Linked DNA regions of Lacibacter sp. H407. The protein of the gene in region 1 binds, or shares a complex with, the protein of each later gene. Links are inferred from orthologs where the notes say so. Each region holds a gene or a part of one and is shown on either strand. Other genes may lie near its edges. The genes, in order: pheT and pheS.

What was found.
Region 2: the proteins of pheT (region 1) and pheS are in contact, whole or in part, in a crystal structure (PDB 6P24), measured with the Escherichia coli proteins. The link is inferred for Lacibacter sp. H407 from one-to-one orthologs.

What each region holds. Positions count from the first base shown.
Region 1 is NZ_JBBKTU010000001.1:334,166-349,658, reverse strand. What follows is about bases 7,158-10,241. They hold pheT (phenylalanine--tRNA ligase subunit beta), read right to left. Parts: upstream 9,870-10,241; coding sequence 7,446-9,869; downstream 7,158-7,445. Other genes in these bases: WG989_RS01465 (hypothetical protein), read right to left, coding at 7,158-7,418. In the rest of the region: WG989_RS01510 (patatin-like phospholipase family protein), read right to left, coding at 1-783; WG989_RS01505 (lytic transglycosylase domain-containing protein), read right to left, coding at 977-2,056; Asp-tRNA(Asn)/Glu-tRNA(Gln) amidotransferase subunit GatA, read right to left, coding at 2,066-3,529; WG989_RS01495 (Sec-independent protein translocase subunit TatA/TatB), read right to left, coding at 3,569-3,784; WG989_RS01490 (hypothetical protein), read right to left, coding at 3,902-4,027; rplS (50S ribosomal protein L19), read right to left, coding at 4,202-4,555; rny (ribonuclease Y), read right to left, coding at 4,680-6,245; WG989_RS01475 (cell division protein ZapA), read right to left, coding at 6,453-6,755; WG989_RS01470 (hypothetical protein), read left to right, coding at 6,879-7,130; more of WG989_RS01465, read right to left, coding at 7,131-7,157; dnaB (replicative DNA helicase), read left to right, coding at 10,420-12,018; WG989_RS01450 (RsmE family RNA methyltransferase), read left to right, coding at 12,084-12,803; WG989_RS01445 (hypothetical protein), read left to right, coding at 12,918-13,079; WG989_RS01440 (ribonuclease H-like YkuK family protein), read right to left, coding at 13,208-13,681; WG989_RS01435 (CoA-binding protein), read right to left, coding at 13,895-14,257; WG989_RS01430 (hypothetical protein), read right to left, coding at 14,302-14,739; and 2 more genes.
Region 2 is NZ_JBBKTU010000001.1:881,595-896,864, reverse strand. What follows is about bases 9,605-12,465. They hold pheS (phenylalanine--tRNA ligase subunit alpha), read right to left. Parts: upstream 11,621-12,465; coding sequence 10,589-11,620; downstream 9,605-10,588. Other genes in these bases: WG989_RS03835 (formimidoylglutamase), read left to right, coding at 11,772-12,465; WG989_RS03845 (hypothetical protein), read left to right, coding at 9,645-10,535. In the rest of the region: WG989_RS03895 (hypothetical protein), read right to left, coding at 1-288; WG989_RS03890 (hypothetical protein), read right to left, coding at 507-1,112; WG989_RS03885 (response regulator transcription factor), read right to left, coding at 1,220-1,936; WG989_RS03880 (sensor histidine kinase), read right to left, coding at 1,948-2,919; WG989_RS03875 (gliding motility lipoprotein GldH), read right to left, coding at 2,919-3,419; WG989_RS03870 (YicC/YloC family endoribonuclease), read right to left, coding at 3,606-4,484; WG989_RS03865 (UDP-3-O-(3-hydroxymyristoyl)glucosamine N-acyltransferase), read left to right, coding at 5,195-6,148; WG989_RS03860 (carboxypeptidase-like regulatory domain-containing protein), read right to left, coding at 6,222-7,310; WG989_RS03855 (NAD-dependent epimerase/dehydratase family protein), read right to left, coding at 7,649-8,638; WG989_RS03850 (3-hydroxyacyl-CoA dehydrogenase NAD-binding domain-containing protein), read right to left, coding at 8,714-9,562; more of WG989_RS03835, read left to right, coding at 12,466-12,908; WG989_RS03830 (hypothetical protein), read left to right, coding at 12,932-13,576; WG989_RS03825 (hypothetical protein), read right to left, coding at 13,630-14,079; WG989_RS03820 (D-alanyl-D-alanine carboxypeptidase/D-alanyl-D-alanine-endopeptidase), read left to right, coding at 14,178-15,270.

The DNA.
Region 1 (15,493 bases):
TTTATTCATCACATTGTCTGAATACAAATGCAATACCTGTTCGATCTCATACAGCTCACTTTGTGCATGAAAATCGGTTGCTACGATCACAATATCACAATAAGCAATACATTGCCGGGCCCATTCCGGATTTTCCATATCACATACAAGGAAATTGAGACCGGGCTGTTTTTCCATTGCATCAAATGTGCTGTGATCCTGTTCACCTGTATGCGATGCAGAATCATAAATACTGATGCCGAAACCCATCTTTTGTAACTCTTGCTGGATAGCACCGGTGTATGCACTTACATCGTTGGCCGGTTGCAGATTGACAACAGCGATATTTTTTGGTGCCGCATCCATTTTTGTTTGATGGTTGTTGCGGCGCATCCGTTCAATAATAAATTTTGTAATAGTATTAGCGAAGGAAGGGAATTGCTGTACCAATGTTTTATAATCATCGTCCTCCAGTTGCAGAATCGTTGACTTCCGCAACGCTACTACCGATGCACTATGCGGCTCCTGTGTAAAGAGGGAAAATTCACCAATGGGTTCGCCGGTAGAAATATCGCCTAAAATAAAAATATCATTTTCATTATGCTGCATGGCTCTGAAACGGCCCGATAAAACAATATAAAACGAATGGCCTTTCTCGCCTTGCTGAAACAGGTATTGCCCTGCTTCAAATTCAAGAATGTTGGTGAGCTGTAGAATATTCTCCAGCTGCTCTTCATTCATTTTTCCAAATAAACGTTCCAGCGGCTGGCGGCAAAGCGATTTAAGGCTGAGTAGTTGACTCATGAAACTGACAGATAATCGTTAACAATATGGCTTGGGTTGTTTCAGAAGGAATGGAAAAATATCTGTTTGAAGATATGGTTTATTTGGAAGTATAGTTCATGCAATGAACTTTACATTTTACTCACCGTGTAGAGCTTTAATTGGCAATAAAGCAAGAGAGTTTGAGAAAAGCATTTTGATAGTAGGAAAAAGGTCAACCCCTTTTCTTCGGCACAGGTTTCTTCTTCACCTCAGGTAATTCCGATACTTTGGGATAAATATCTTTCATGCCATCATCGCCGTAAAAGCGCATCAACAGTTGCACGCTCTCATTGAGAATATTATAACGGTTGGCATTAAACTGCTGCATTTTATCGTTGGGCAAACGCAGATCAAAGGGTTGATTGCCTGCGAGCACTCCATCAAAATTGGGATTGAGTTGATTGAAGCGCAGCAGATCGATCACTAAATTTTTCGCCATTACCACCGAACTGAATTTTCCTACAATGGTTTGTACGCTGATGTTGGGATCTGTTTTCTCCGGTGCAAACACAGGAGCTGTTGGTTTTTTGCCATCGTTCACCATCGTGGTAATACCACCTTTGCCTTCCATGATGTAGTGCGTAGCGATAAACTTTTTTACATGGTTCCGGCTTTCGGTTGGTAAATAATATTGCAACTTCCAGAAGTCACGACTGCCACTTTTTTTAATTGCACTGTACACACGGCCGGGTCCGCCATTGTAAGCTGCTATCACTAATAACCAATCGTTGAGATCGTTATACAAGTAGGTAAGATATTTTGCGGCGGCATGTGTGCTGCGGAAATAATCGGTACGTTCATCGATCCAGCCATTCACATTCAATCCATATTCTTTGGCGGTGTACGGCATAAACTGCCACGGTCCACGTGCACCCACCCAACTGGTAGCATTGGTGCTGAGTCCGCTTTCAATTACGGCGAGGTATTTCAATTCATTCGGCAATCCGTATTGCATCAGTACATTATCGATCAATGTAAAATACGGGATGCCCCAGCTTTTCATTTTCTCCAGATTCTTACCATAGCGGTCAAGATAATCCTGGATAAAGCCCCATGCTTGTGGATGAATTTGGGCATCATACGAAGTGGAAGAGTTGAACTCCTTGTTCACGAACAAAGCCTGGAACCCATACTTCTCTACATTGCCTTGTTTTGTTGTATCAGCGGCTATGCCATTGGCAGCAGAATCTGTTTGTGCAAACGATCCATGCACACAACTGATAAAAACGAGGATGAGAAAAATTTTATACATCAGTAATTCTTACGATGCCTTGGAGGTTTTTAGTAACCCATCGGCAAGGCGGAGCAAAGATACTTCATCGAAATGCTTTGTCATGAGTTGAAGTCCGAAAGGTAAACCATTGCTATGTTGAAACAGGGGAATGGAGATGCCGGGGACACCCACAAGGTTGGCAAACACGGTATAGATATCGGCCAGATACATTTCAATGGGGTTGCTGTTTTTTTCGCCGATCTTAAAAGCGGTGGAAGGTGAAACGGGCATCAGCAAAACATCTATATCGCTGAATACCAGCTTTGTTTGCTCGTATAATTTGCGTCGCACCTGTTGTGCTTTTGTATAATACGCATCGTAATAACCGGCACTTAATACAAAGGTGCCCAGCATAATACGGCGTTGCACTTCTTTGCCAAAACCTTCGGAACGGTTAGCCGAGTAAAATTCTGTTAATTCTTCTTTCAACGGTACCGACTGGTGCCCGTAACGTACCCCTTCGTAACGGGAGAGGTTACTGCTGGCTTCGGCAGTAGTCAATACATAATAAGTTGGTACGATATAATCGATCAAGTCAAAGTCGAGTTCTTTCACTTCATATCCATCTTCCTTCAACCGGTTGATGAAATTTTTATGTGTTGTTCTTATCTCTTCATCCAACCCTTCGTGTTCCAGGGTTTGTTTGAAATAACCCAACACAGGTTTGGTAGAAGATGGTTGACTGATTGCAGCTGCATAATCAGGAACAGGTAATGAGGAAACAGTACTGTCGAACTCATCAGCACCTGCAATTACTGAAAGTACCAATGCTGCATCTTCAACAGAATTGGCTAATACACCGATCTGATCAAAGCTGGAGCCATAAGCAATGAGTCCATGTCGGCTCACTCTTCCATAGCTTGGTTTCATTCCAACAATTCCACAAAAATCGGCGGGTTGCCGAACGGATCCGCCGGTATCACTTCCCAAACTCACCATGCACAGATCAGCTTGTACAGCCACTGCAGAGCCACCCGAAGAACCGCCAGGTACTCTTGTTTCATCCAGTTTGTTTTTTACCGGACCGTACGCTGAATTCTCATTGCTGCTGCCCATGGCGAATTCATCACAATTATTCGTACCGATGATGATGGCATCTTCAGCTAATAATTTTTGTACCGCAGTTGAATTGTAAATGGAATGAAATCCATTGAGTATGTTGGAGGCAGCGGAGAGGGGGTGTTGCTGCCATGCAATTACATCTTTAATAGTAACTACTACACCATGCAGTTTGCCAGGTGTTTTACCTGCATTACGTGCCTCGTCCAACTCAGTTGCTCGTTTCATTGCTTCCTCTGCAAACACATGTACCAATGCATTGAGATGCTCAAATTGTTTGATTTGAGACAAGTAAAAATCAACGGCTTGTTTGCAGGAAGTAGTTCCGTCAAACAAATGCTGCTGGTATTCCTTTATGGTTGCAAATGGATACAATGAAGACGATCGCTTCAATACAATTGAAATGAAAAATAAAACAACAGACGAATGAACTTACTGTTTGTTCTGCGGAGGTGTGTCGGTAGTTGAGCTTTCCTCAATTTCCTTACGCACAGTGTTCTTGGCATCGTTAAACTCACGGATACCTTTACCCAAACCTTTCATCAGTTCAGGGATCTTACGACCACCGAATAACAACAGAATGATAATGGCAATGATGATGATTTCCTGTGTGCCGAGTACGCCTAAGAGTATGGGTTGAAAATTCATGATATAAATTTTAGAGGAACACAAAGTTACAGTTATTTATAACGCAGGCTTCGAAAGAAACCATAAAAAAAACCTTCCTGTTAGGGAAGGTTTCAATGCGTTTTGTTTCAAATGAGTTTAGCGGATAAAATTCTTACCACATTTACCTGCTTTGCCGTTAGCCGCCTGGTATGGCGAAATACCCCTGTTACAGGACATTAAAAACAGTGTAATGACAGTAAGTGCTACTAATACCTTTTTCATGATCGTAACCTGATTTTAGTTTAAAAATAGAGTAACGAAATTTCAAAAGGTATGGGATTATAAGGAATGGTTTAGATTCCGAGCTCGTAAATATAAGAACGAAATCTGATTATTAAAAGTATAAAGGGGGAAAGTTTTCTTTCCCCCTTTATACAAATATGCTTGAAACGATGATTATCTCATGCGCTTTTCCTTAATACGGGCACTTTTACCACTTCTTTCACGGAGGTAAAACAGTTTTGCACGGCTTACTTTACCTACTTTGTTCAGCAAAATAGAATCCACATTGGGAGAGTTTACCGGGAAAGTACGCTCAACACCAACACCATCAGAGATCTTACGCACTGTAAATGTAGCAGTTGCGCCTTGGCCTTGACGTTTAATCACGTCGCCACGGAAGCCCTGGATACGCTCTTTACCACCCTCAACGATCTTGTAGTTCACAGTAACGTTATCACCTGCTTTAAACTTGGGATGTTCTTTCCCAACAGTTAATTGTTCATGTATAAATGCAACAGCGGCGTTCATATCTCTTAATTTTTAGGACGGCAAAGGTAGGGGGTTTTTGCAGGAATTGGTAATTTGTTGGTAGGAATTTGGAAAAAAAGTTGAACCCCTGATTCCAAATCCCCAATTACCGATTCCTTTTCTATTATCTCGCTACGTTTACCGCTCTTTTTTCTCTGATCACAGTTACTTTGATCTGACCCGGATACACCATTTCTGTCTGTATCTTCTGCGCCATTTCAAAACTTAATTTATCTGATTCGGCATCGGTTACTTTTTCAGCTTCTACAATTACTCTCAACTCACGACCTGCCTGGATGGCGTATGCTTTTTCAACACCGGGATAAGCCATTGCAAGTGTTTCGAGGTCTTTGATACGTTGCAGGTACTGCTGCATGATCTCACGACGTGCACCAGGGCGTGCGCCACTGATGGCGTCACAAGCTTGAACGATCGGGGAGATCACATACTGCATTTCCATCTCATCGTGGTGAGCACCGATAGCATTTACAACCGCCGGATTTTCACCATATTTTTCAGCCAGTTTCGCACCTAACAATGCGTGGCTTAATTCCGTTTCTTCTTCGGGTACTTTACCAATATCGTGTAACAAGCCGGCACGTTTTGCCAGCTTCGGATTCATACCTAATTCAGCAGCCATGATCGAACAAAGATTGGCTGTTTCACGGCTATGCATCAACAGGTTTTGACCATACGATGAACGGAAACGCATACGTCCCACCATCCGGATCAACTCTTTGTGCATACCATGAATACCCAGTTCAATAACGGTACGTTCGCCGATTTCCATTACCTGTTCTTCTAACTGACGACGGGTTTTTTCCACTACTTCTTCTACACGTGCCGGATGGATACGTCCATCGGCCACCAAACGTTGTAAACTTAAACGTGCTACTTCACGACGAAGCGGATCGAATGAAGAAAGGAGGATCGCCTCAGGCGTATCATCAACGATCAGATCAACACCTGTTGCAGCTTCAATGGCACGGATGTTACGACCTTCACGCCCAATGATCTGGCCCTTTATTTCATCGCTTTCAAGGTTGAATACAGTTACGGTATTTTCAATGGTTTGTTCAGCTGCTGTACGCTGGATCGACTGGATCACGATCTTACGGGCTTCTTTATTTGCTTTCAGCTTGGCATCTTCAATAATTTCCTGTTGCAACACCAACGCTCTTGTGTGCGCTTCCTGTTTCAGGCTTTCTACCAATTGATTCTTGGCTTCTTCTGCACTTAAACCGGCAATTTTTTCGAGACGACGGATATGCTCTTCCTGGTGTTTTTCCAGTTCCGTACGCTTGAGGTTTACCACCTCGATCTGGCGATTGAGATTTTCTTTGATGGCTTCGTTTTCCTTGATCTGTTTGTCGAGGTTGGCCTCTTTTTGATTGATGGATTGTTCTTTCTGACGGGCACGATTCTCGCTTTCGTTGATCTTGCGGTTTCGCTCCATCACTTCACGATCATAATCCGATTTCAGTTGAACGAATTTTTCTTTTGCTTCCAGTTCCTTTTCCTTACGGATGGTTTCGGCCCGCAGTCCTGCTTCTTTAATGATGGATTGTGCCTGCAGATCGGCGTCTTCAAGTTGTTTCCTTGTATTTTTTGCGAAGATGATCTTCCCCGTTACCACTCCTATAATGAGTGCAACAGCTCCTATAATAATGTATAAAATTACTGGTTCCATTTTTGTTGACTGGTTTGTTGTTTGTTATCGGCAAATCGTTCCGTTCTATGGCGTTAACTAAGTTCATAGTGGGACAATAGTGAGCGAAAGTACAGAAAAAACAGGTAGAAAACGGCGAAAGCAACGGTCAAAGATCGCCGCTTTCGCATTGAAGCGCAATTTGTTCTGTTAAAAAAATGCAGATGGTTTGAGTAGTGGGATGAAAAACTATCCTTGTTGCAATAACTGATCGATCTGTTGTTCGAGTTTTTGCAAAGCAGCTTCACTGCTGGCTTGATCGGTTGCTTCGGTACCGGTTTTGTTGCCTGACGTTACATCGGTTGCATACCAGATGAGCACCATCGAAATATAGTCCTGCATATCCTTGCCTGCAAAACTGGTACGATATTCGAGCACTTTATCGTTGATGATCTTAACCGTTTTACGTACATGCTCTTCGTGCTCCGGACTTACTTTGATCCGGTAGCTACGATCGCCGATAACAATATTGATGGGAATTAATGAATCCATAATACCAAAATATGAAAAGGAAGCTATATATTAGATACTCGTAAAAAAATACCTTCTCTATCATCCGTTGCCAACTTTCATGAAACCGCACCGCTTTACTTATCTCTAAACCAACCTCAGGACATGTTTGCAAAAGTTAAACCACAAGTGTTTATTGATACACTTACGCTTGAACTTTCCACACCGGAGAAAACCGGGATCAAAGCTTTGCTGCGGGATGAATCGGGTATTGTATGCCGACGAATGGAAGCTGCTACTACCACACATCGCTCAGTTACTTGGAATGGTTTGAATGATCTGCCCTACGGCATTTACACACTTGAGCTGCAACAAGGAGAAGATGAGATGAAGATGCGTATCATCAAACGGGTGTAATTATTCAATAAGCAATGCTATACAACGATCGATCTCTTTGATGTAAAGCGACAACTTTTTTTCCAACTCCTTTTTTTCCTTATCATCCAAATGCTGTTGCGATGCTTTCAACATGGCATTCTGCATTTCAAGTACTTCCACTTCCTGTTTTTTCTCTGATTGGGTTTCTTTCAAACGCATCAACTCATTTTTCAGCTTCGCATTTTCTTTTTCCAGCTGCTGGTATTTTTTTACCAGCAACTGCATTTTTTGCTGAAGCGATTGGATATGTTGATCGAGTGTGGTCACAAAGCTGCTCTGTTTAGTTGAACGGTATTACTTTCTGATTTCTGCTGCCAGTTGTTTTTCCAATGATTGTACCAATGTATTCATCATCTTCTCTGTTTCATTATCGGTGAGTGTTTTTTCATCGTCCTGAAACACAAAATTGAGTGCCATTGATTTTTTACCTGCACCAATTTTTTCGCTTTCAAATACATCAAACAACGAAACAGATTGTAAGCGGCTCACTTTTGCCAGTGCAATAGTTTGTTCCACTTCTGCAAAGGTTGTTGCCTGCGGAATCACTATGGCCAGATCTCTTTCAACCGCAGGGAAACGTGCAATTTCTTTGTATTCCAGTTTTGCTTTAGCTGCCAACTGCGTTAAAATATTCCAGTTAATATCAGCAAAGTAAACCGGTTGTTTAATGTCGAATTGTTTCAAACGATTTGTATCCACAATTGCAACGGTTGCCACAACCTGTTTTTTGATCTTGTATTCTACACCTCCACTGAATCCAGCTGTTGCCTGCATCAGTTGTGTTTCAGCTTTTAAACCTGCCTGTTGCAAAATACTATTCACCACTGCTTTGAGATAGTACACATCTGTTGCAGATGCTTTCTGTTTCCAGGACGCTTCTGTGTTGCCGGATGTATAAATCGCAATATGGTCGGTTTCAAAATACTTGCCTGTTTCAGAAGTAGTGTAGGTTTTGCCAAACTCAAACAAGCGCAGATTGTTATTTCTGCGGTTGAGATTAAAAGAAACGCATTGCAATCCTGTTTCCAACATCGAAGGACGCATCACATTCAATTCTGCACTCAGGTTGTTGAGCATTTTTACAGTAGTGGCTAATACTTCTTCACTGTACCATGCACTGTTAGCAATAGAGTTGGTGAAAATTTCGTGAAAGCCCTGACCAACGAGTACATTGCTGATCTTTTCTTTATATGCAAAGCTTGTTTGATCTGATTCGGTGGAAGGAGAGATGGTAATGCTGGTTGGAATCTCCACATTATCTAATCCATCGATCCGCATTACTTCTTCCGCTAAATCGGCAGGAATTTCCATATCCGGTTTACTGAAAGGTGCAGCTACCCACAGTTCATCAATTGAATCTTTGATGATCTCAAATCCCAGCGACTCAAATATTTTCTTTACTGTATCGGGATGATAATTTTTACCACTGATCTTTTTCAGATAATGATATTTGATGGCGATCTGTGTTTTCTGTTTTGGTGTTGGATACACATCCACTACATCACTTGCAATTTCACCACCACCTAATTCTTTAATTAGTAAAGCAGCACGTTTCAACACGTTCACAGTATTGCTGATATCCACTCCTTTCTCAAAACGGGTGGCTGCATCGGTACGCAGGTTATGACGGAAGGATGTTTTACGTGTAGTGATGGGATTAAACCATGCACTTTCTAAAAAGATATTTTTCGTTGCTTCTTTTACACCACTTTTCATGCCGCCAAATACACCTGCAATACACATCGCTTCTTCTTTATTGCAGATCATCAGATCTTCGCTGCTCAGCTTGCGTTCTTTTTCATCAAGCGTTGTAAATACAGAACCTTCGGGTAAATTCTTTACAATTACTTCGCCGCCGGTAATGGCATCTGCATCGAATGCATGCAATGGCTGACCGGTTTCGTGCAATACATAGTTGGTAATGTCTACAATATTATTGATTGGTCGTACGCCAATTGCTTTCAAACGTTGCTTTAGCCAATCGGGACTTTCCTTTACTGTTACATTGCTGATGCTTACACCTGCATATCGCTGACATGCTTCTTTATTTTCTATCACCACACGAATGGGTAACGATTTATTATCAGCTTTGAAGCCGTTTACAAAAGGCGATTTAACGGTATAGTTTTTCTTATCGTGAAAATTCAAATAAGCAATTACATCACGTGCCACACCAATATGGCTCATGGCATCCATGTGATTAGGTGTTAATCCAATTTCAATGATCCAGTCGGTATAAGGTTTGAAATAATCGGCGGCCTCACTTCCAACACGCACATCATTTTTCAGGATCATAATGCCTGCATGGCTGCTGCCCATGCCGATTTCATCTTCAGCACAGATCATTCCATGGCTTTCAACACCACGGATCTTTGCTTTCTTCATGGTCATTGGTTCGCCTGAAGATGGATAGATGGTTGTGCCAACAGTTGCTACGATTACTTTTTGACCAACCGCCACATTGGGTGCTCCACAAACGATCTGCAATGGTTCGGCAGCACCAACATTTACAGTAGTAAGCGATAATTTATCTGCATCCGGATGTTTTTCGCAGGTCAATACTTCGCCGATCACCAGGCCTCTCAATCCGCCTTTGATCTCTTCGTATGCTTCCATGCTTTCTACTTCCAGGCCAATTGATGTGAGGATGCGGCTCAAACGCTCCGGTTCCACTTGCACAGGTAAATATTCCTGCAGCCATTTATAACTGATCGTCATTCGTTTACAACACTTTTATTCAGAAAGCTGCAAAGATAATTCTTTGAAGCCTTGCTCACGCAATCACTTTTAAGGGTTTTTGCTTATGAAAAATCGATTAAAATCGTCTAACAGTAAGCGGTAAACGAAAGTGCTGGTAATAATCGGAAACGAACGGCTGAAACCCTTGCTGTGGTTGATTTTTACAAGATTTTTTTGCTGAAAAAGAGGCGAAAGTTCATATTGTAGTTTGCAGCAGATGACCAAAAAAACGGTTCAAAATCTTTCTGCACAGCCGGTGTGCAAATAGTTCTGGAAAGGGCGAAGAAATAAATTAAATTGAGGATAACAGTAGTTAAAAATGTGAATGGAGACAATATTTGGGTGGATAACCGTTGAATGAATGTGAATAGAGCTTGCATAAATTTTACAAAAGAAATGTTTTTGCAGTCAGGTCTTTTGCATTTACATTCGTCGCCCTTGTTCCGTAACAATTGCTTAACATCAGAATTGCCGAAGCGATTGCAGGAAAAGGAACCCAAAATCACAAACTTGCATTTTACAGCGAAACATGGATCTTACTAACTTAAACAAAGACCGTAAAACAAAGAGAAAACCTGCTCTTGACCTTTCCACAATGGTGTATGGGAAGGTGCCGCCACAGGCCAAAGAACTGGAGGAAGCAGTACTAGGTGCCGTGATGTTGGAGAAGAGTGCGTTTGATGCGATCAGTGAAATTCTGCGCCCGGAATGTTTTTACGTAGACTCACATCAGCGTATTTTCAGAACCATGCAAAGTTTAACGGCCAAGAGTTTGCCGATCGACTTGTTAACGGTTGTGGAAGAGCTGAAGTTGAAAGAAGAACTGGAGATGGTAGGCGGTGCTTACTATGTAACCCGTTTGACCAATACAGTTGTTTCAACTGCGAACATTGAAGCGCATGCACGTATTATTCTGCAAAAATTTTTACAACGTGAATTGATCCGCATCAGTGGCGAGACCATTGGTGATGCGTATGAAGAAAGCACCGATGTATTCGATCTGCTTGATGATGCAGAAAGTAAACTGTTTGAAATAACCAATAACTATCTCCGCAAAAACTTTGATTCGTTTGATAATGTGTTGATCAAAACCATTCAGCGTATTGAAGACATGCGGAACAAACAGGAAGATATTACCGGTGTGCCAAGCGGCTTCCCGTCAATGGATCGGGTGATCTACGGATGGCAACCTTCGGATCTGGTAATTCTTGCTGCACGTCCTGCCGTGGGTAAAACTGCATTTGCGTTGAACCTGTTGCGGAATGCAGCGTTGAGTCCGTCGAAGCCAACACCTGTTGCCTTCTTCTCGCTTGAAATGGGTGCTGCACAGTTGGTGCAGCGTATTCTTTCGGCCGAAAGTGAAATTATGCTGGAGAAAATTTCCCGTGGTAAACTGGAAGATCATGAAGTGCAGCAGTTGTATAAAAAAGGAATTGAACGTTTGGCAAAAGCGCCCATCTTTATTGATGACAGTGCGGCGTTGAACATTTTTGAATTGCGTGCAAAGGCCCGTCGATTGGTAAACAAGCATGGTGTGGGATTGATCATCATCGACTATTTACAGTTGATGAGTGGAAGCGCCGGTAACAAGAATACCAACCGTGAACAGGAGATCAGTACCATTTCACGTGGTTTAAAACAATTGGCAAAGGAATTAAGTATTCCCATTATCGCATTGTCGCAGTTGAGTCGTGAGGTTGAGAAACGGAAGGATGGTAACAAGATGCCACAGTTGAGTGATCTCCGTGAATCAGGTGCCATTGAGCAGGATGCGGATATGGTGATGTTCCTGTATCGCCCCGAATACTATGATATTACGTCGAACGAATTTGGCGAAAGCAATCGTGGTGAAACACATATACGTATTGCCAAGCACAGAAATGGTTCGCTTGAAACAATTAAGCTGCGGGCGTTATTACATATCCAGAAATTTGTGGAAGATGATTTTGGTGACAATATGGGCAGTGGTGGATTCGGCGGACCACAAGGGCCAATGCCTGGTGGACCGGGTATGATGCCGGGTGGTGGTAACTGGAAGCCGGTTCCTACTGATGAAGGCCCGAAAGTATTTGTACAGAAAGGCAGTAAGATGAATGACATGAATTTTGATGAGGAAACGCCGTTCTAGATTTCGGATTGCCGATTTACGATTTTAGATTTGTGTCCTGCTAAATTATTGGCAGGACATTTTTTATGGCTTTACCTTTTTTTTACCTTGAATCGTTTGATGCATCGCAGCAACTCATTACGTTGAATGAAGAAACATCAAAACATGTTGTGCAGGTGTTGCGCATGAAAGAGGGTGAATTGTTACAGCTTACTGATGGAAAAGGTAGTTTGTTGTTGGCGAAGATCACGGATGCACACAAGAAACATTGTACGGTTCAAGTTCAATCTACAAGTTATAAACCCCAAGCTGCACGCAAAATAACCATCGCCATTTCGTTGGTGAAAAATGCGAATCGCTTTGAGTGGTTTTTGGAGAAAGCTACAGAGATAGGTGTTGCTGAAATTATTCCTTTGCTCTGCGAACGCACAGAACGGCAGCATTTCCGTTTCGATCGGATGAAAGGAATTCTTGTAAGCGCCATGTTACAAAGCCAACAGACATGGTTGCCTGTTTTACACGAGCCGGTAAAATTTGAAAATGCTTTACGTCAGACTTCCCCGTCTAACGGAATACTTAAACTTGTTGCCCATTGCGAAGAAACAGAGAAGAATTCATTGAATAAAGTCCTGAGCGAAGTCGAAGGGTCAAATTGCATTATCCTCATCGGTCCCGAAGGTGATTTTACCACTGCTGAAATTGAATTTGCACTTCAACAAAATTATCAACCTGTTGCGTTGGGTGAAACAAGACTACGTACCGAAACAGCAGGAATAGTTGCTGCTACATTATTGTGCATTGCCTAATAGCAGAAAATGCAAAACTGAAATATTGTTTTTTAAATTTAATAGGCCGACCTTACAATTGGTTCTATTTATCTCTGCCGCAAAATTTTTCTTTCATTTCTAAAACATGAGAATATGAAACGGGATATTTTATCTGTTGGCGGTATTGTATGTATTATTCTTTCTATTTTCTTTTTAGCGTATCTCTTTGTTACTTCTCTTACAAAACAATTTTTCAACGAAGTTCCTGACTATGCTGATACATGGATGGCCACGCCAGCAGCATTGAACAAGTAGACAGCATTGCACAGGCTGCTATACAATTCAAATAATTCAGTAAAAAAATTATGTTGGAGCCGAGGTTAGGGGAGACGAAGAACCTCACCGTGGTTCGCACAGTTGAAAGCGGAACCTGAATGAGTAGATCAGTTCACAATTTTGTTAGCACAGCTGCTACTGGCAAAAGCTTCCGGTTTGGCTTTAAAGGCAAAGCCCATTCCAAGAATATAGCCCATTGCTTCACGTAAGGCTTCGTTGCTTTTGAAGTGCGGATTGGTGTTAATGTCGGCATGTACTTCCATGTCAACATCATACTCTGTAAAGAGCTCGCATAACTCATAGGCAATTTCAATGCTCTTGGCCACTTCAACCAACATCCGTTCTTTGATGGAATACTTCTGTTTGGTTTTCTCGTTGTGGATGAACATAAAGCCACCATGACCTTCCCGCAGGAATACAATCACCGTTGCAAATTCTGTTTCGCTTCCTTTTACCTGGCTGTCGGTACCAATACATACTTTCAAGCGAAAACCTCTTCCCGTTTCCCTGAGAATAGCTGTACGCACTTCCTCTTTGATCGGGAGTTTGATGTGTTCGCCGTTAAATTTTCTCCAGTTCATAAAATGGGGTTTCCCTAATTTACGAAACTATTTCCGGCTGCTGCAAGTTTGTGGAGTTATGTGTTTATTAACAGTTGGGGATAAACGAAGAAGACGATAGACCACAGACCACAGACCACAGTCAATAGCAGAAGCTTTGTGTTGATTATTCATTCTGTAAAAGTGAGGGCTGTGTATTGATTTCTCCCCTTTGGGGAAATCAAGAGGGGCTGTTTAATACTGCCCTGTACTCAACATTACAAGCGTACATGCTTCCATTGGTTCGATGTTATTTTTCACTGCGAGTTGTTGCAGTTCTTCATTTTCTGCACCGGGGTTGAAGATGATGCGTTTAGGATGCAAGCCGAGAATATAATCGTAGTATTCTTTTTGGTGTGCAGGGTTCAGATAAAGTGTAACGGTATCAATATCTGAAAGTGGTAATTTTTCTGTTTCAATTTCTACAGTAGCTACCGTTCCTTTGTGCTTTCCGATTCCAACTACTTCATGACCTTTTGCCAACAAACTTTTCATTGCAAGGTAGCTGTAGCGATGTGGTTTGTCGGATGCACCGAGTACAAGTGTTTTCTTTTTCATGTTGCAAAGTTACGATTGTATTCAATGCTTTTTCGAGTGTGATTCTATCTCAAATAAATCATCATATTCGAAATAAATAACCAGATAAAGACTACAGCAAACGTGATGAACAACGTATTCATCAGTACTTCGCCAATTTTAAAGATGAGCTTGTTGGGAATTTCATACATCGGGTAATAAGCAAATTGTGTAATGACTTTCCCTGTCCAGTAGGCAGCGATCAAACCGGTTATTGCAATGGCAAGTTGACTGCCATTCTTTAATTCATCTGCAAGTAAGAATGAGATCAAGCCAAACGAAAAATTTAAACCTTGTATGTAACGGCCATATGTTTTTGCGATTTCCTGGTTAAGTGGTTTTAGTTTCTTGATATCGTTGTACCAATCGAAAACTTTATGACGAACGTAAGGATAAACCAAGGCGGTAAAAATTTGTCCGGCAGCACCAACATAAATAAGCCAGTTGGGGATTGTGTAGTTCATAACAATTTATTTATTGATCACTTATTTCAAATGCACAAACTCTCTCAGTTTCAGGAATTGCAATTCACGCCAGCAGATATAAGTATACATGATGGCCATAAAAGGTGCAGCATACAGTAAAATAAACAAGCCAATACCAAGAGGCGTAAGCAACAAAAGGATAGCGGTGAGCCAATGATAATAAATACGCCAGCTTCGGCTGCCAGTCAGCTCCTGTTTAATGGCATGTGCGATCATGCTGATCAATTGCACAGCACCAACCGTATAGTAAGCAATAAACAAGAGATTGTTATCGCTGGTAAGGATGTAGCTGATTATAAATCCGGCAATGAGCAGAAGGTTAAGATAGAGTTCAATTTGTTTGAGCTGTTTCATTTTCAAATATTTTAATATTTCAGAAAAAAATGAAAGTATTGTGTTTTAAAAAAGCCGAAACGAATCGGCTTGTATTGATCGTAATCAATTATTTAAAGAGCTTCAACGCAGTACTGATGAACCAGTTCTCATCACTTTTCACTACAACATCCAGCATATTATCGGCATGCGCACCAAACTTTTTGATACCTGCAATCGTGTCAAGAAAGGTTTTTACTTCCTTATCTTTTTTGTCGCCATCCACTTTACTTAACTGATCCATCAGTTTCATCATGGGGTCTAATTCACGCTTCTTACGTTCTTTAATGATCTGGCGGGCAACTTTCCAGATATCCTTTTCCGCAGTGAAATATTCTTTGCGTTCACCCTGAATAAGTAC
Region 2 (15,270 bases), 540 kb from region 1 along the record:
AAATAGAACTTTTGTTTTCACTTTTATTTTCTTTATATCCTTTGAAAGCTTTTCAAGCTGCTTGGTTTTAGCTTTACGGTCAGTCTCTGATATGAACGTAAAGTAAGCGATTGCCTTGTGTACTTTTTGCTGTTCCAGAAAAGAAGTGACATTTTTTGTCACACTCAAATTGACTGTGTCAATCGGATCTGGCTTGTCAACTCCAATTCTTAATTGCGCAGATAACGAAGAATGAATAAGTGTAGAAATAGCAATAGTGACGAGAAATTTCAAGTGATCTTTTTGCATAGGAAAGACTGTTTATTTACTCCTACCGATCAGGGCTTTTACAGGTTGGGAATTAGTATTCCGTCTGCCCACAACCGCTGCTGATTGAAAATATGTTGATGAAGTTAAGTACAAAAGCTGATAGTAATTCGTCGGCTGGAACTGAAGCTGAGATTTGCAATGAGCTGATGTTACAAAGTCAAGCCCAACTTGCATAAAACCCAATGTTGCCTGCCGTTTTACTTCGTGCTGTTACCTGTGTCAATATCAAGAATAAAGTCTGTCCAACCATCTGGTGGGTCTATTTGTTCACTTCCATATATTTTTCCATTCTCAACTTTATTGATAATTATTCCATCAAGTCCAATGTTGTTGTTATGCCATTTTATTTGTCCGTACTTTGTCAAACAATAAATGCCTGAATTATAAGCAACTAATAAATGCTCGTCTGAAATCGTAAATCCGTCAAAGTAACCATTGAAGTCTATAAAAAGTACAACACTTTTTGTTGATAAGTCATACAAATATAAAAAGCCACTTAGTCCAACCGCAACAAATCTGTAAAATTTTATTGCTTCTTTTTTGTAAGAACAAGAGTAGGAATATCGAAGGTCAAGTATAGCTAATGGATTTTCTGTTTTATAAATTGTCAACCTGTCCAACAACTTTGATTTTGTCAAGTCGCCAAAAGAAATTACTTGGCAATCTATGTCAGCACTTATCGTTTCGTTGAAAACTAATCTATAATCATTGTCATTCGTTGAATAGTCCGAACTATCAGTGACAACTTCAATAGAATTTGTCTTGTCGTTTGTTTTATGTCTGTTGAATAAATTAAATTTCATTTCAGTTTGTAATGGTGGTCGTCGAAAATGGCAGGTAACTCTTAAATATATGCACCTCCTTGTAAAATTCTTTCTGATAGCCAATGCTTATTTATACAAGAGCGAATTTAATTTTCCCCCTCCACAAACCGATACCCAACGCCTCTTGCCGAATGGAAATAAACCGGGTTACGGCTGTCTTCTTCAAAATACTTACGGAAGTTGAGGATGAAATTGTCGATGGTACGTGTTGTAGGATAAACGTTGTAACCCCAAACAACCTGCAGAATTTTTTCACGGGTCACCACTTCGTTCTTGTTTTCAATGAGCAGTTGCAGGAGCATGTTTTCTTTTTTGCTCAGCTGAATTGTTTCGCCTTTAAAGTTGACGGCCTCTTGCGCTTTAAAATCAATATGGTTATTGCCGAAGCCGTAGCTTTCGCCAATGGTATCTTTATCCTGTATCTTTTTGTTTTTCTCGATCAGCTTTTCAACACGCAACAACAACTCTTCGAGATTAAAAGGTTTGGTGAGGTAATCATCGGCACCTTTCTTTAAACCCAGCACCCGGTCGTGTGAGGTATTCTTGGCACTCAACATCAAAATGGGCACATCGTTCTTACGTATGCGGATACTTTCGGTTGCACTGATACCATCCATCTCGGGCATCATCACATCCATAATAATGAGATCGAAATATTCATTCTCCACAGCTTTAAGAGCAGCCACACCATCACCGGCCGTCGTTACTTCATAACCTTCCAGTTCAAGATTTAATTTCAAAGCATCGAGTAAATGCTCTTCATCTTCCACGATTAAAATTGATGCTTTGTTTGTGGCCGACATATGTGTAGTGTTTAAAACTGAATTACAAAAATACTTCCACGTGGGGTATTGTTCATCACAAATATGTCACCATTGTGATCGGTAATGATCTTGCGGGTAAGGTACAAGCCAAGCCCGGTACCTTTTGCTTTGCGTGTGTTTTCGTTACCGCTGCGGTAGAATTTTTCAAATATCTTCTGTTTCTCTTCGTCGGGCACGCCCATTCCCTCGTCACTTACTTTGATCTGTGTTGTATCGTTATCATCCATCAGATCAATATACACCGGGCTTTCCTTGGGAGCATACTTCAACGCATTATCAATGAGATTGCTCAGAGCGATCTGGATCAGCAATTCATCGCCTTCAATGTACAGATCTTTATCGGCACTGGCTTCAATACGCCGGCCCGGATAGCGGTTCTTATAATCGCTCACTACGGTTTCCACCACATCGGCCAGATTTACTTCTTCATGCTCCCGTTGAAAATTCTTTTCTTCCATTTGTGAAGCAAGGAGAATATTATTGGTGAGAATATTTAACCGGTTGGTTTCGCTCAAAGCACTCAACAATAGTTTCTGTTGTTGTACTTCATCCAGTTTACGACGTAATACCGTTTCAATGCTGAGACGTGTAGTGGCGATGGGGGTTTTTAGTTCATGCGTAATGGCCATCATAAAATTCTGCTGCAGGGCCGATACTTCAATTTGTTTACGGATGGAGCGATACACAAACACGGCACCTGCGAGGATCAATGCAAGAAAAGCAACACCTTCACCTATAAATTTTGCTGATTGTCTTTTCTGGAATTGCAGTGCTTCATTGCGTAGCAGATCGTACTGCGGATCGTCCAATTTCAATTGGGCCAGTTTCAAAGCAGTCATATCAGCGCTTTGTCGTTCCAAAGAGATAAACCACCACACCAAGGCAGCCACTACATAAATGAGAAGGATCCAGAACCAGAAGGAGAAATTGCGGAAACTATATACTTTGTTGGTATAAGCCATTACTGTTTTGCTTTTTCAATACGCACACCGGCATTCATTACATGTAACAACGGATTATCACGCATTGTTTGCTGCAGCCGGATGGTATAGTTGCCCTGTTTTGTAAAACGGAGATCGTTGAACAATGGATAACGCACTTCCCAGATATCGCTCATCCCGGTACCGATCCATTCGCCGTTTTGATTTTGAAGGGTTAGTTCAAAGCGTTCTTTCTGAAACGTACTGTCGCCGGGTTGGCGGGTAGAAATATAGAGCCAGATATTTTTATATGCATACGCATCGGTATGTCGCAACGTTACAAATACATTGTAGGGCGTAACGGTATCGGTAATTGTAAAATTGATCTCGGGTTGCAGGCTGTAGCTCCATTCGTGTTTCGGGATCTCCGCATTTTTTTCAAATGTATCCATGGTGCTGCAACCGGCAAGCAAGATCACTGCCAGTAAACAACTGAGAAAAATACTTTGTGTAAGGGTCTTCAATACGGGGAAAGGTTTCAAGCGAATATTTTTACAAATGTAAATACCTGAGCAAACAAAATCCAAAGAAAACATGAAAGGAAAAAGAGACAAGGTAAAAGGCATAAGGTACAAGGTGTAAGCTACAACTCACAAATCCCAGCTCCTAATTCCCAAATCTTAACTCCTGCTACAGGAATAGTACCCTGTCAAACCGGGTCTCTTGAATTAAAGAATATTCAACACCTGTTCTTTTGCTTTTTCCAGTTCATCTTTCATTAATACCACCAGCTTTTGAATACCTGAATCGTAGGCCTTGGCACCGGTTGTATTTATTTCACGTCCAATTTCCTGCAATACAAAGCCCAGCTTTTTACCTTTTGAATCGTCGTTTTCTTTGAGGATGTTGAGGAAATAATCGCAGTGATTGCGGAGGCGCACCTGCTCTTCGCTGATGTCGATCTTTTCAATATAGTAGATCATTTCCTGTTCGAGTCTGTTGGCATCGTAGTTCTCTTTGCCCAATTGTTCTTCCATTTTGCGACGCAGCTCTTCTTTCATTTTATGCTGACGCAACGGTTCCAGTTCAGAAATTTTTTCCTGGTAGGCGAGTATATTATTAATACGTTCGATGAGATCTTTTTCTAAAGCCGCACCTTCCAGCAGGCGATGCTTGTTAATAGCATTGATCGCATTTTGAAGCGTTTGCTTAAACTGCCCGTATTGCTCTTCACTTAAAATATCAGTGTTGGGTACCACCACATCCGGTAAACGTAACATGGCAGCCAATACATATTCACTCAACCCGATATTTAAATCATCGGCCACTTCTTTCAATGGTTGAAAATAAGCTTTCGCCATTTCTTTATTGATGGTGATAGCGCCATTGCCTCCATTTTGCTTTAATAAAATATTGCAATCGATCGTACCACGCATTAGTTGTTCCGACAACATGGTGCGGATGGCAAACTCGTATGGTTTTAATAAGGGAGTAATTTTTAAATTGAGTTCAAACTGTTTTCCGTTGAGAGATTTTATTTCAACCAGGAAGGTCTTATCGCCGGCAGCTTCTTCGGTTCTTCCAAAACCGGTCATTGATTTAAGCATAGCTTATTTTTCAGCAATGTAAAGAATTTCAGTTGTTCCAACTGATTTTATTAAGAATCGTAAAAACAGGCATTTTGCAGAAACTGATTTTTATAAAATGAACTGGATCGAAAACAGGAGAGTTGTTGTTGTGATGCGTAAAACTGTGGAAGAAGATCGCTTCTGCAAAAGCGGAATTGTATAAAACTAAAAAGCCCGGAAGACACCGAGCTTTTATGATGGATGGGTTAGTAAGTACCAGGAAATTTCTTTCCCTTCACAATATTAAAAATAATTTCTCCGATATAAAAAATTTTTCAAAAATATTTTATGCACATTTTAATTTTGTCTGTGGAAAAGGGTTATGGAATTTTAGCATCTTTTGCGGTTGATGTGTTTCGTTTTTTTTGAAAACAAGTAAACAGTAAAACAGGAAATTGATTTTTATAGTTTTTATTGTTTCGCTGTAACATAGTGTTGGCAATAGTTTCAGCGTTGTTGTTTTTGTTGTGCTGTTTGTTTTAAAAAGTAACGTACCTGTTTTTTTGATTTGAAAAAGCAGAAAGAGCCAGCTGTTTTTTTACGATCAGCAACCAAAAAAAGGCTCAAAAAAAAGTTTAAAAATTTTTATCCAGAACCTTGTTTTTACCCCGAAAAAACCCAAAACGGATTCATTTGAACGTAATACTCGGGCAAACACAAACCATATTACCTTTGGTGAAAATCAGTTTATGAAGTTTCCTTCACCGGTTCCGGTACAATGGATTGCAGAATTAATCAACGCAACAGTTACTGGAAATACAAATGGGCTTGCAACAGGAATCAACGAAATACATAAAGTTGAAACCGGTGATCTGGTATTTGTAGATCATCCCAAGTACTACGATAAGTGTATTCACTCAGCTGCAAGTTTTATAATCATCAATAAAGAAACGGATGTACCTGAAGGAAAAGCATTGCTGGTATGTGAGCAACCGTTTGAAGCATATCTCAAGATCGTTCGGCACTTTCGTCCGTTTGTTCCATCTGCAACTCTCATCAGCGATACAGCTGTAATTGGTGAAGGTACCGTTGTAATGCCCGGTGCCTTTGTTGGTAATCATGTAACCATTGGTAGCAATTGCGTTATACATCCCAACGTTTCTATTTACGATCATACAGTTATCGGTAACAATGTGATTCTGCATGCAGGTACTGTTATTGGCAGCGATGCATTTTATTTCAACACCAAAAAGAATCGTGATGTATGGTATAAAAAAATGGAAAGCTGCGGACGGGTTGTAATTGAAGACGATGTGGAAATGGGATCGTGCTGTACGATTGATAAAGGTGTAACGCATGATACGGTGATTGGACGTGGTACTAAATTCGATAACCAGGTGCATATTGGTCACGACAGTGTGATCGGCAAAAACTGTTTGTTTGCGGCACAGGTAGGCGTGGCCGGGGCTGTTGTAATTGAAGATGGTGTAGTATTGTGGGGACAGGCAGGTGTAAGCAAAACGTTGACCATTGGAGAAAATGCCGTGGTGTTTGCACAAAGTGGTGTGCCATCATCATTGGAAGGAAATAAATCGTACTTCGGTACACCGGTTGACGATGCATTGCAAAAGCGCAAAGAGTTGGTGTGGGTAAAACGTATTCCCGAAATATGGGAACGATTACTAAAGTTGGAATCGAAATAGAATCCACTTTTAAAATCTAAAACATACATTGGTTTTTGTGTTAGCTCACAGCTAAACGATCGCAGCTTTTTCCCTATTCTTCCGGCCAATAATCATACGGCAACTGATCGGCTAAATTTTTCCAGGCCCAGTAACCACTATTGATCACTTCCGTTTGTTCATAGAAAAAACCGTTTTCGGTAATTACAAATCCGTTTAGGAATTCAAGTGTTGAAAGTTGTTCTTTTGCCGAAGGAGGATATTTGTTGGCAACCAGATATTCTTTTTCCATGGGCGATAAGGTGTACACGATTCGGTATTTCCCAAAAAGGTTAATCTCTCTGTCAACACTATTGATCAGCACATATACCGCAGTATCGTAAGGATTTTCAAGTGTACTGATCTTGGGTTTGTTGGTCATGCTGTCGGTATAAACTTCTTCAATTACGAATCCGTTTTCAGCAAGTGTACTGTCGTAATAACAACGCATAAAATGCATGCGTGAACCGAGGTAAGCCTTTTCTCTGTTTTGCACCCAGATCGCTTTTTGTTCGGCTGTTGAATCCATCTCTGTATAAAATGCTACACCAACATAGGCGCTGAATTTTGTACCGTAATCATAAATAAATGAATCGAGCTGGTATTGAATTTTATAGCCCAACGCATAATTCAGTACTACTACTGGTTCTTCTGCTTTTACTTTTAATACATTGCGTTTACGGGAGAAGTAAAATTTTAATGCCTGCGGATTTTCAATGCTGCATTGTTTGGCAAATGGCGTGCTGCCGATAAAGTAATTCGAAAAATGAGATCCGTATTTTGTCCAGCCATCTTTTACTTCGCTGCTGGCCTGTATTACTACTTCTTCCAGTTTGTTTTCTTTCTTTTTTAAAACAATGGTGAGTTCATTGCTGTTATCCTGCGATGAACTGATACGCACACTTTCACTTTCAAAACCTGTGTAAGATATTACGAGATTATGCCCACCTGCAGGAACTTCTAACCGGAACTCACCTTCTTTATTGGTAATAGTTCCCTTGGTGGTATTTTGACAAAGCACCGATGCGTTTTCCATTGGAAGACGTGTACTGTCGTCGATCACTTTGCCTTTGATATAAAAATAGGATTGCGCTGAAACACAGAAGGAACAACAGGCAAGGATAATGGAGAGGATTGTTTTCATACGTGATCTTTCATTGAGCTTTAAAAATAAACAATTTTTGAGCCAACCATGAAATCTGTGCTCTTTAACTCATAAATAGCAACAACAACGCTGACCCAATCAAGGCCAATTCGATGAAAAACTGTACCCGTGGCTTTTCTTTAATAATGCGGGCGAATACAAAATGAACGAACATTCCTGTTACAGCAATTAGAAAAAGTGGTATTGCAATAAGTAATGCCCAGGATTCCGGATCGAAAAGATTTTCTACCGCAAGGAATAAACTGAATAATAATAAAAGCGAAGAGGTAATAAATAAGGGCGAATAATAAACTTTCATATCGATACAAAAGCGCCAACTATGTTAAACGATAAAATTCTTTCAGCCACTTACTCGTTCGCTCAATCGTTTCATCAATTGGCGTAAACCTGAAATCGGGTAATGCAGCTAATACTTTCGATGAATCGTAATAGGTTCTTACTTGTGCAGTGCTGGCTGTTTCTTTGGTGAGCAATGGTTCTTTGTTGCTGAACATGGCTTTGAGTGCTTCCATGCGCCACACCAATTCACCCATCCATGGTTTTGCAAAACGATTCGGCGGCCGTTTCCCCAATGCAGTTGCAATTTTGGTAAACAGTTCCTGAAAACTTAAGTGTGTATTGCTTAACAAAAATCGTTCGGCTGAAATGTCGCTGTGCATCAAACGGATCATAGCTTCGGCCACATCTTTTGCATCAACAAAACCTGTTCCGCCGGTTGTGTACCACGGAAACTGTTCCCACATTTTTTTAAAGATAGCAACTGATCCTGTTTCCCAATTTGATTCGCCTAATATCACCGATGGATTGACTATAGCTGCATTTAATCCTTCACCAATGCCACGCCACACTTCCAGTTCAGATAGGTATTTTGTTTTGCCGTAATGGGAATTGTTTGTCTCATCGGTCCATTCTGTTTTTTCAGTGATTTGTTCGCCTTGGCGCAAACGTCCAATGGCCGCCACCGAACTTACATGAATGAGTTTTTCAATATTATGTTCCAAAGAGAGATTGACAATATTTGCTGTGCCTTCAATATTGATCTTGTACATCTGCTGCCGGCGACTGGAATGATACGAGACTACGGCTGCACAATGATACACCTGCCTGCAACCTTGCATAGCTTCATCCAATACCGACGTATCTAACACATCACCTTTGATCCATTCGATCTGTTGCTTTTCTTCTTCCGTGAGTGTGAGTGGCATGGAGTTTCGTACCAATGCTTTGATGGGCCCTTGCTTTTGTTGCAACAACTGTTTTAATAAAGCCGAGCCAACTAAACCTGCGCCGCCGGTAACGAAAACCATGATGGAATGGATAATTTAATAATGGAAAATGTAAAATTAGGGGCTGCGTTCGATTATCAACTATCAATTATACAATTATCCGTTGTACTTGTAATAGCCCTCGCCGGTTTTGCGGCCAAGCTTATTTGATTCCACTTTTTCTTTTTGTATGGGTGATGGTTGTAAACGTTCAGGGTTACCTAACTGTTCATATACGCTGCAGCTTACAGCATAGTTGATATCGTTACCAATAAGATCCATGAGTTTGAACGGACCCATTTTAAAACCACTGGCTTCCATCAATGCATCCACCGTTGCAAAATCGGCAACGCCGTCCTCAACTAATTTTAATGATTCAATGTAATAAGGTCGGGCAACACGGTTTACGATAAAACCCGGTGCATCTTTGCAGATGACAGGTGTTTTGTTCATCTGCTTTGTTAACGCAATTAACTGTTCGATCACTTCTTCTTTGGTTTGATCGCCTTTTACCACTTCCACTAATTTCATGATCGTAGCGGGGTTGAAGAAATGCAAACCTGCCACCCGTTGTGGTTGCTGTATTGATTGTTGTAACAATGAAATGGAAAGAGAGGATGTGTTGCTGGCGAAAATTGTATCACTGTGATTGATCTCTGCCAGTTGATTGAACAAGGAAATTTTTGCTTCCGGTTTTTCAATGATAGCTTCAATGATCACATCAGCAATACAATTGTTGATATCACTGATGTATTGAAGATTGCCTTTTATAGTAGTGCGTTGTTGTTCCGTTATTTTTTCTTTTGAAACTAAACTATCCAGATTAGCATTGATGGAGATTTCTGCTTTTTGCAACACTTCTTTATTGAGATCAAACAGCAGTGTATAAATGCCGCTTTGTGCAGCAGCTTGTGCAATACCGCTGCCCATTGTTCCTGCACCGCAAACGCAAATTGAGTGAACCATGATTAAACATTAAGGGGTAAAGATAATTTCAGTAATTGAATTCCGCTTAGAAATGTATTAATTTGCATGACTCAAAATTTACATGTACTTCAGACTAACCTGCTTTTTATCCGCAGTTTTTTTCTGCATTTTTTCTACCGCCCAAACATCTGAGTGGTGGGAGCGTAACGTTCGATGGAATGGAGTAACACACTGGCGGCATTATATTCAATTCAGCCCTGCTCATCTTGGACCAAATGCATTGCCTGTTCCTTCTGTTACAAACGGAATAGCAGATAGCAATCATGCTGTAACTATCGCTGCTGCCGGGCACTTTATGCCGGGCGACCGTACATTCAATGCAGTGATAAGAGGCAATTACTCTATTGTAAAAAATAAAGTTTCGGTTGATGCGATGTGGGTGCCGTTAGAAACGTATCGAATGAGTCATGCATTAAAAGAAGAGCGGCATGTATTTTACCTTGCTTACAATAACCGCTCAGCAATAGGTGATGTTCACATGAATATTAATATACAGTTGCTCGATCCTTCTAAATATAAAAATACGCTTGCTGTGAGGGTGGGTTATCGTTATCCTACTTCTTCAAATGTAGCTTCTGCACGCATGACGGACGCACCCGGTTATTTCTTTGATGCATCAACAGGTGGTTCTTTTTCAAAAACTAATAAGTGGAGATACATGGCTATGGCCGGCTTCCTGGTTTGGCAGTTGAATAATGATATACCGCAGAATGATGCATTTCTTTTTGGAGCTGGCGTTGAATACAATCATAATAAGTTCCAACTGCAGACAACCGTGGCGGGTTATCTTGGATATCTTAACGATGGCGATAAACCTGTAGTTGGCCGTATAAAAGCAGGTACTGTAAAGCCAGGTTTAAACTGGCAGGTGCAGTTGCAGCAAGGTTTCCACGATTTCAGGTATAGCAGTATTGAAGTTGGAACAAAGTATGTGTTTAAAACAAAACAATAAAAAAGCAACAGGTAAAACTTTTGCCTTTTCAGTAAATTCATGAATGGGTTTGTTTACACTGCTCCCGTAAACTGTTTCAAAAACCGCACATCATTTTCACTGAACAAACGAATATCCTTGATGCCGTACTTCAGCAACGCAGGACGTTCGATGCCCATCCCAAATGCAAAGCCTGAATATTTATTACTGTCGATGCCGCAGTTCTCCAACACTTTCGGATGCACCATGCCGCAACCTAAAATTTCCAACCAACCGGTTTTTTTACAAACACTGCAACCTTCGCCATTGCACAATAAACAACTAATGTCCATTTCTGCACTTGGCTCAGTGAATGGAAAATATGAAGGACGGAAACGAACTTTCACATCTTTCCCAAACATTTCCTGTACAAAAAAGTAGAGTGTTTGTTTGAGATCGGCAAAGCTTACTTTCTCATCCACATACAATCCTTCGATCTGGTGAAAGAAGCAATGACTTCTTGCACTGATGGTTTCATTGCGATACACACGGCCGGGAGTAATAATGCGGATGGGTAATTTGCCTTTCTGCATTTCATGGATCTGCACATTGCTGGTATGTGTACGCAGCAACCACGCAGGATCGGTGCTGATATAAAACGTATCCTGCATGTCACGTGCCGGATGATTTTCCGGTAAATTAAGTGCTGTGAAGTTGTGAAAATCATCATCAATTTCCGGGCCTTCCGCAACGGCGAAGCCTAACCGCTGAAAAATATTCACCATGCGGTTACGCATTAAACTGATGGGGTGACGACTTCCAACGGGTAATGCATCGCCAGGCAAACTAAGATCGATGCCGGCGGCAGTATCTGTTTGTCCATCACCATTCAATGCTTTCCACTCTTCGTATTTTGCTTCGGCGAATTGTTTGAATTCGTTCATGCTCTGGCCAAACGCTTTCTTTTGTTCGTTCGCCACATTTTTCATTTCGCCCATGAGCGATTTCACCAAACCTTTGGTACCAAGAAATTTAATGCGGTATTCTTCCAGTGCTTTTGCACTGTCGATCTGCAATGCCTCAATTTCTTTCCGAAACGTTTCAATCTGTTGTAACACCTGTTCCATGCTGCAAAGATAAGGTCTCAACCACGATTTGGGAGGATTTTGCTGATGAAGAGGATTGAAAAAGAAGCAGGGATGTTGAATGTTTTTACATCCTACATCGTACTTCATACATCGTACATCTTTCTTATGTTTGCCACCGAAACAATATTACATGAGTGATTCACAGATGATCGAAGATTTTTTGCAGCCCGTTGACTTATCGGCGGTATTGGGCGATGATGAATTAAATGCAGCACAACTGGGCCGGAATATCCAGACCTATGCCTTTCAATTTCCTGACCTTGATAATGTTGATCTTGTGTTGCTGGGCATTACCGACGAACGTGGAACGGGGAATGGTATATCGTTGTGTGAAGCACCCACGTTGATCCGTAAACATCTGTATCGTTTGTATTACTGGCATACAGATGTTCGTATTGCTGATATTGGAAATGTACAATCAGGAGCATCGGTAAAAGATACATATGCAGCTGCGAAAGCGGTGATTAAGGAATTAGTAGATGCCGGAAAAAAAGTGTTGATCCTTGGCGGCAGTCATGATCTTACATTGGCGCAGTATGGTGCATATGTGCAGCGTCAGCAAATTATTGAAGCCAGTTGTGTGGATGCATTTATTAATCTGAATAACGATACACCCATCCGCAGCGAAAACTTTTTGCTGGAGATGTTAACGGGTGAACCCAATTTTATCCGTCATTACAACCACATCGGTTTCCAGAGTTATTTTGTTCACCCCACAATTTTACAAACCATGGATCGCCTTCGGTTTGATTGTTTTCGTGTAGGTGTGGTAAAAGATGCACTGGAAGAAATGGAACCGGTGATCCGTGGATCGAATATGTTGAGTATTGATATGACGGCTTTGGCACATGCCTATGCGCCGGCCAATCGTACAACACCTAACGGATTAAACGGAATGGATATTTGTACACTCACCCGTTTTGCCGGCATGAGTGAGCAATTAACTACACTTGGTATTTATGGATATAACGCCAAGCTGGACAAAGATGAATTGACTGCTATCCAGATCGCACAGATGATCTGGTATTTTATTGATGGCACCAGCAAAGCCAAAACAGAAGCTTCGTTGGAAGACAGGCATCAGTTCACCGAATATCATACTACCGTTGCAGATATTGATGCGTTGTTTTTACAAAGTAAAAAAACAGGACGTTGGTGGTTACAACTGCCGAATAAAAAATTTATTGCCTGCAGTGCTACCGACTATCAGTTAGCCATTCATAGTGAAATACCGGAACGTTGGTTGCGGGCACAGGAGAGAGATTGATAAATTTTTTAATTATAATACCTATGTTTAGAAAAATACCAATAGCTTTTTTGCTGATTTATACAACTACGTCGAGTGCCCAAACTGCAACCCTTGGTGACTTTGGCAAAAGAATGTATTTCCATTTGTTTACTGATTCTGCCCATCCTGTAGTTTACGATTTTGCGAAATCATATAGTTCAGTGCTCGTAGAAAGTCCCGATACGAGCGCACAATGGACAGTTTCTTATGAGGCAAATCCAAAGCCTGACACGTTAACGTACAGCAAACATTCACTGTTTATTCCCAAACATCCTTATTTCGAAGCAGAATATTTATATTGTACGTTTGAGATAACCATGAAGAAATCAAAGCACTACTCGCCATCAATTTACGACCTATACTTGTCTTTTACATTTGATAGCAAGCAAAAAGCAATTGCAGCATTTGAGAAACTATCTTTTATTTTAGATGGATATGGTACAAAAAAGGAGACCTCAAATAATTTCGGTCTACTATTTGCGAAGTACTATTATGCTGCTGATTCTTTGTTATATGATCAGGTACAGTTTGCACTTGTAAACGATCAGTTTAATAAAAACTTATATCATCTCTATTTTTCGAAGTGGATAAACCTATTTAATACCGATAGAACTATTTACCAGTTTTGGTTCAATGTTCCAGAATAATTTACGCAATACGTCTTTCACGGAATGAGTCCCCGAAAGGCATCGATATCAGGCTATTCTATTGATAGAATCTGATAGAAAATATTATTGAAATGAAATTCATCACCCGCTTTCTTCATCAACAATAATTTCCCCAACGGTGCATCGGGCGAGAGTGCGATCACTGTTTTTTCGTTGATCGTTATTTTTCCCAAACCAAGACTGAGAAAGAAAATTCCTTTGTTGGTCGTGATGATGCTGCCTCTAACAGCTTGTTCTGTTTGCAGGGTTGGATCAATTTTTTCAAGTACTGCTTTTTGCTGCAATGCATCCTGCAACTGGCGGCTGTTATTCTCCTGTTCAATCTGCAGCATCGCCAATGCCGTTTCATGTTTATCGCCTGCTGTGCGTTTGGTTTCGTTTCCTGCACTGTCGGTTAAATCATGTAATTGCTTTTGCAGCAAACTGATCTTGGTTTGAATGATGGCTGCACATTGGCGGTATACGTTTTCTTTGAAGGACATGTCATTCAAATGTAGAGAAGAAAAACGATTCAACCGGAATTCGTGAACCGGTGAACAGAAACAGAAAGAATGTATATTTATCAGCAAAATAATAGCTGATGATCCTCGTCAACCAAAAGGTTCTTCTTCTTTGTTTATCGGTTTTCTTTTTTTCGTGTACAGCACAAAAACAAGTGCGTCAATCTGAACTGCAGCAGAATCTGATCAATGATACTGCATTGACCAATGCGTTTGTTGGCATTGCTGTGTATGATACAGACACGAAGCAATTTATTCATCAGCACAACAGCAATAAATATTTTGTACCGGCCAGTAATACAAAGATTCCGACGTTATATGCCGGTTTGAAATATCTTGGCGAAAAGTTGCCGGGTATTCAATACAAAGAACAGAACGATACATTGTACCTGCAGCCAACCGGTGATCCTACTTTTTTGCATATCGATTACAAGCAACATCCTGTGTTTGATTTTCTCAAACAGCAGAACAAGCCAATGGTGATGAATAATCATAACTGGAAAACGGAAGCCCTAGGGTTTGGTTGGGCCTGGGATGATTATGCCAGTTATTATATGACGGAGCGGAGCCCGATGCCGGTTTACGGAAATTATATCAAGTGGATCCAGCAACGGACGATTGAAGAACGGGATGGAAGACAAGACACATCGGCGTTTATATTTACTGATCCAGAAGTAAACTGGGATGTACAGTTTAAACCGGGTAAAGCAAATGTGTTTGATGTGACACGTACCCGTACTGAAAATAAATACACGATCATCGAAGGAAAAGAAATGAAGCGTGAACTGGAAGTGCCGTTTGTGACCAATGGATTGCAGGCTGCATTGGAGTTGTTGAAGGATACGTTACATACGTCCATTACAACTGAATCGCTCACCATTTCAGAATTAAATACAGTGTACTCGCAGCCCGTTGATTCGATGTTTAAGCCACTTATGCATCGCAGTGATAATTTTTTTGCGGAACAAACATTGATGATGGTGAGCAACCAACTCTTTGGTGAAATGGATGAACAAAAGTTGATCGCTCATTTGTTGCAAAATGAACTGAGTGGCTTTCCGCAAAAACCAAAATGGGTAGATGGCAGCGGCTTGAGTCGTTACAATTTATTTACGCCTGAAGATTTTGTATGGTTGCTGGGAAAAATGAAAGATGAATTTGGGTTAGAACGAT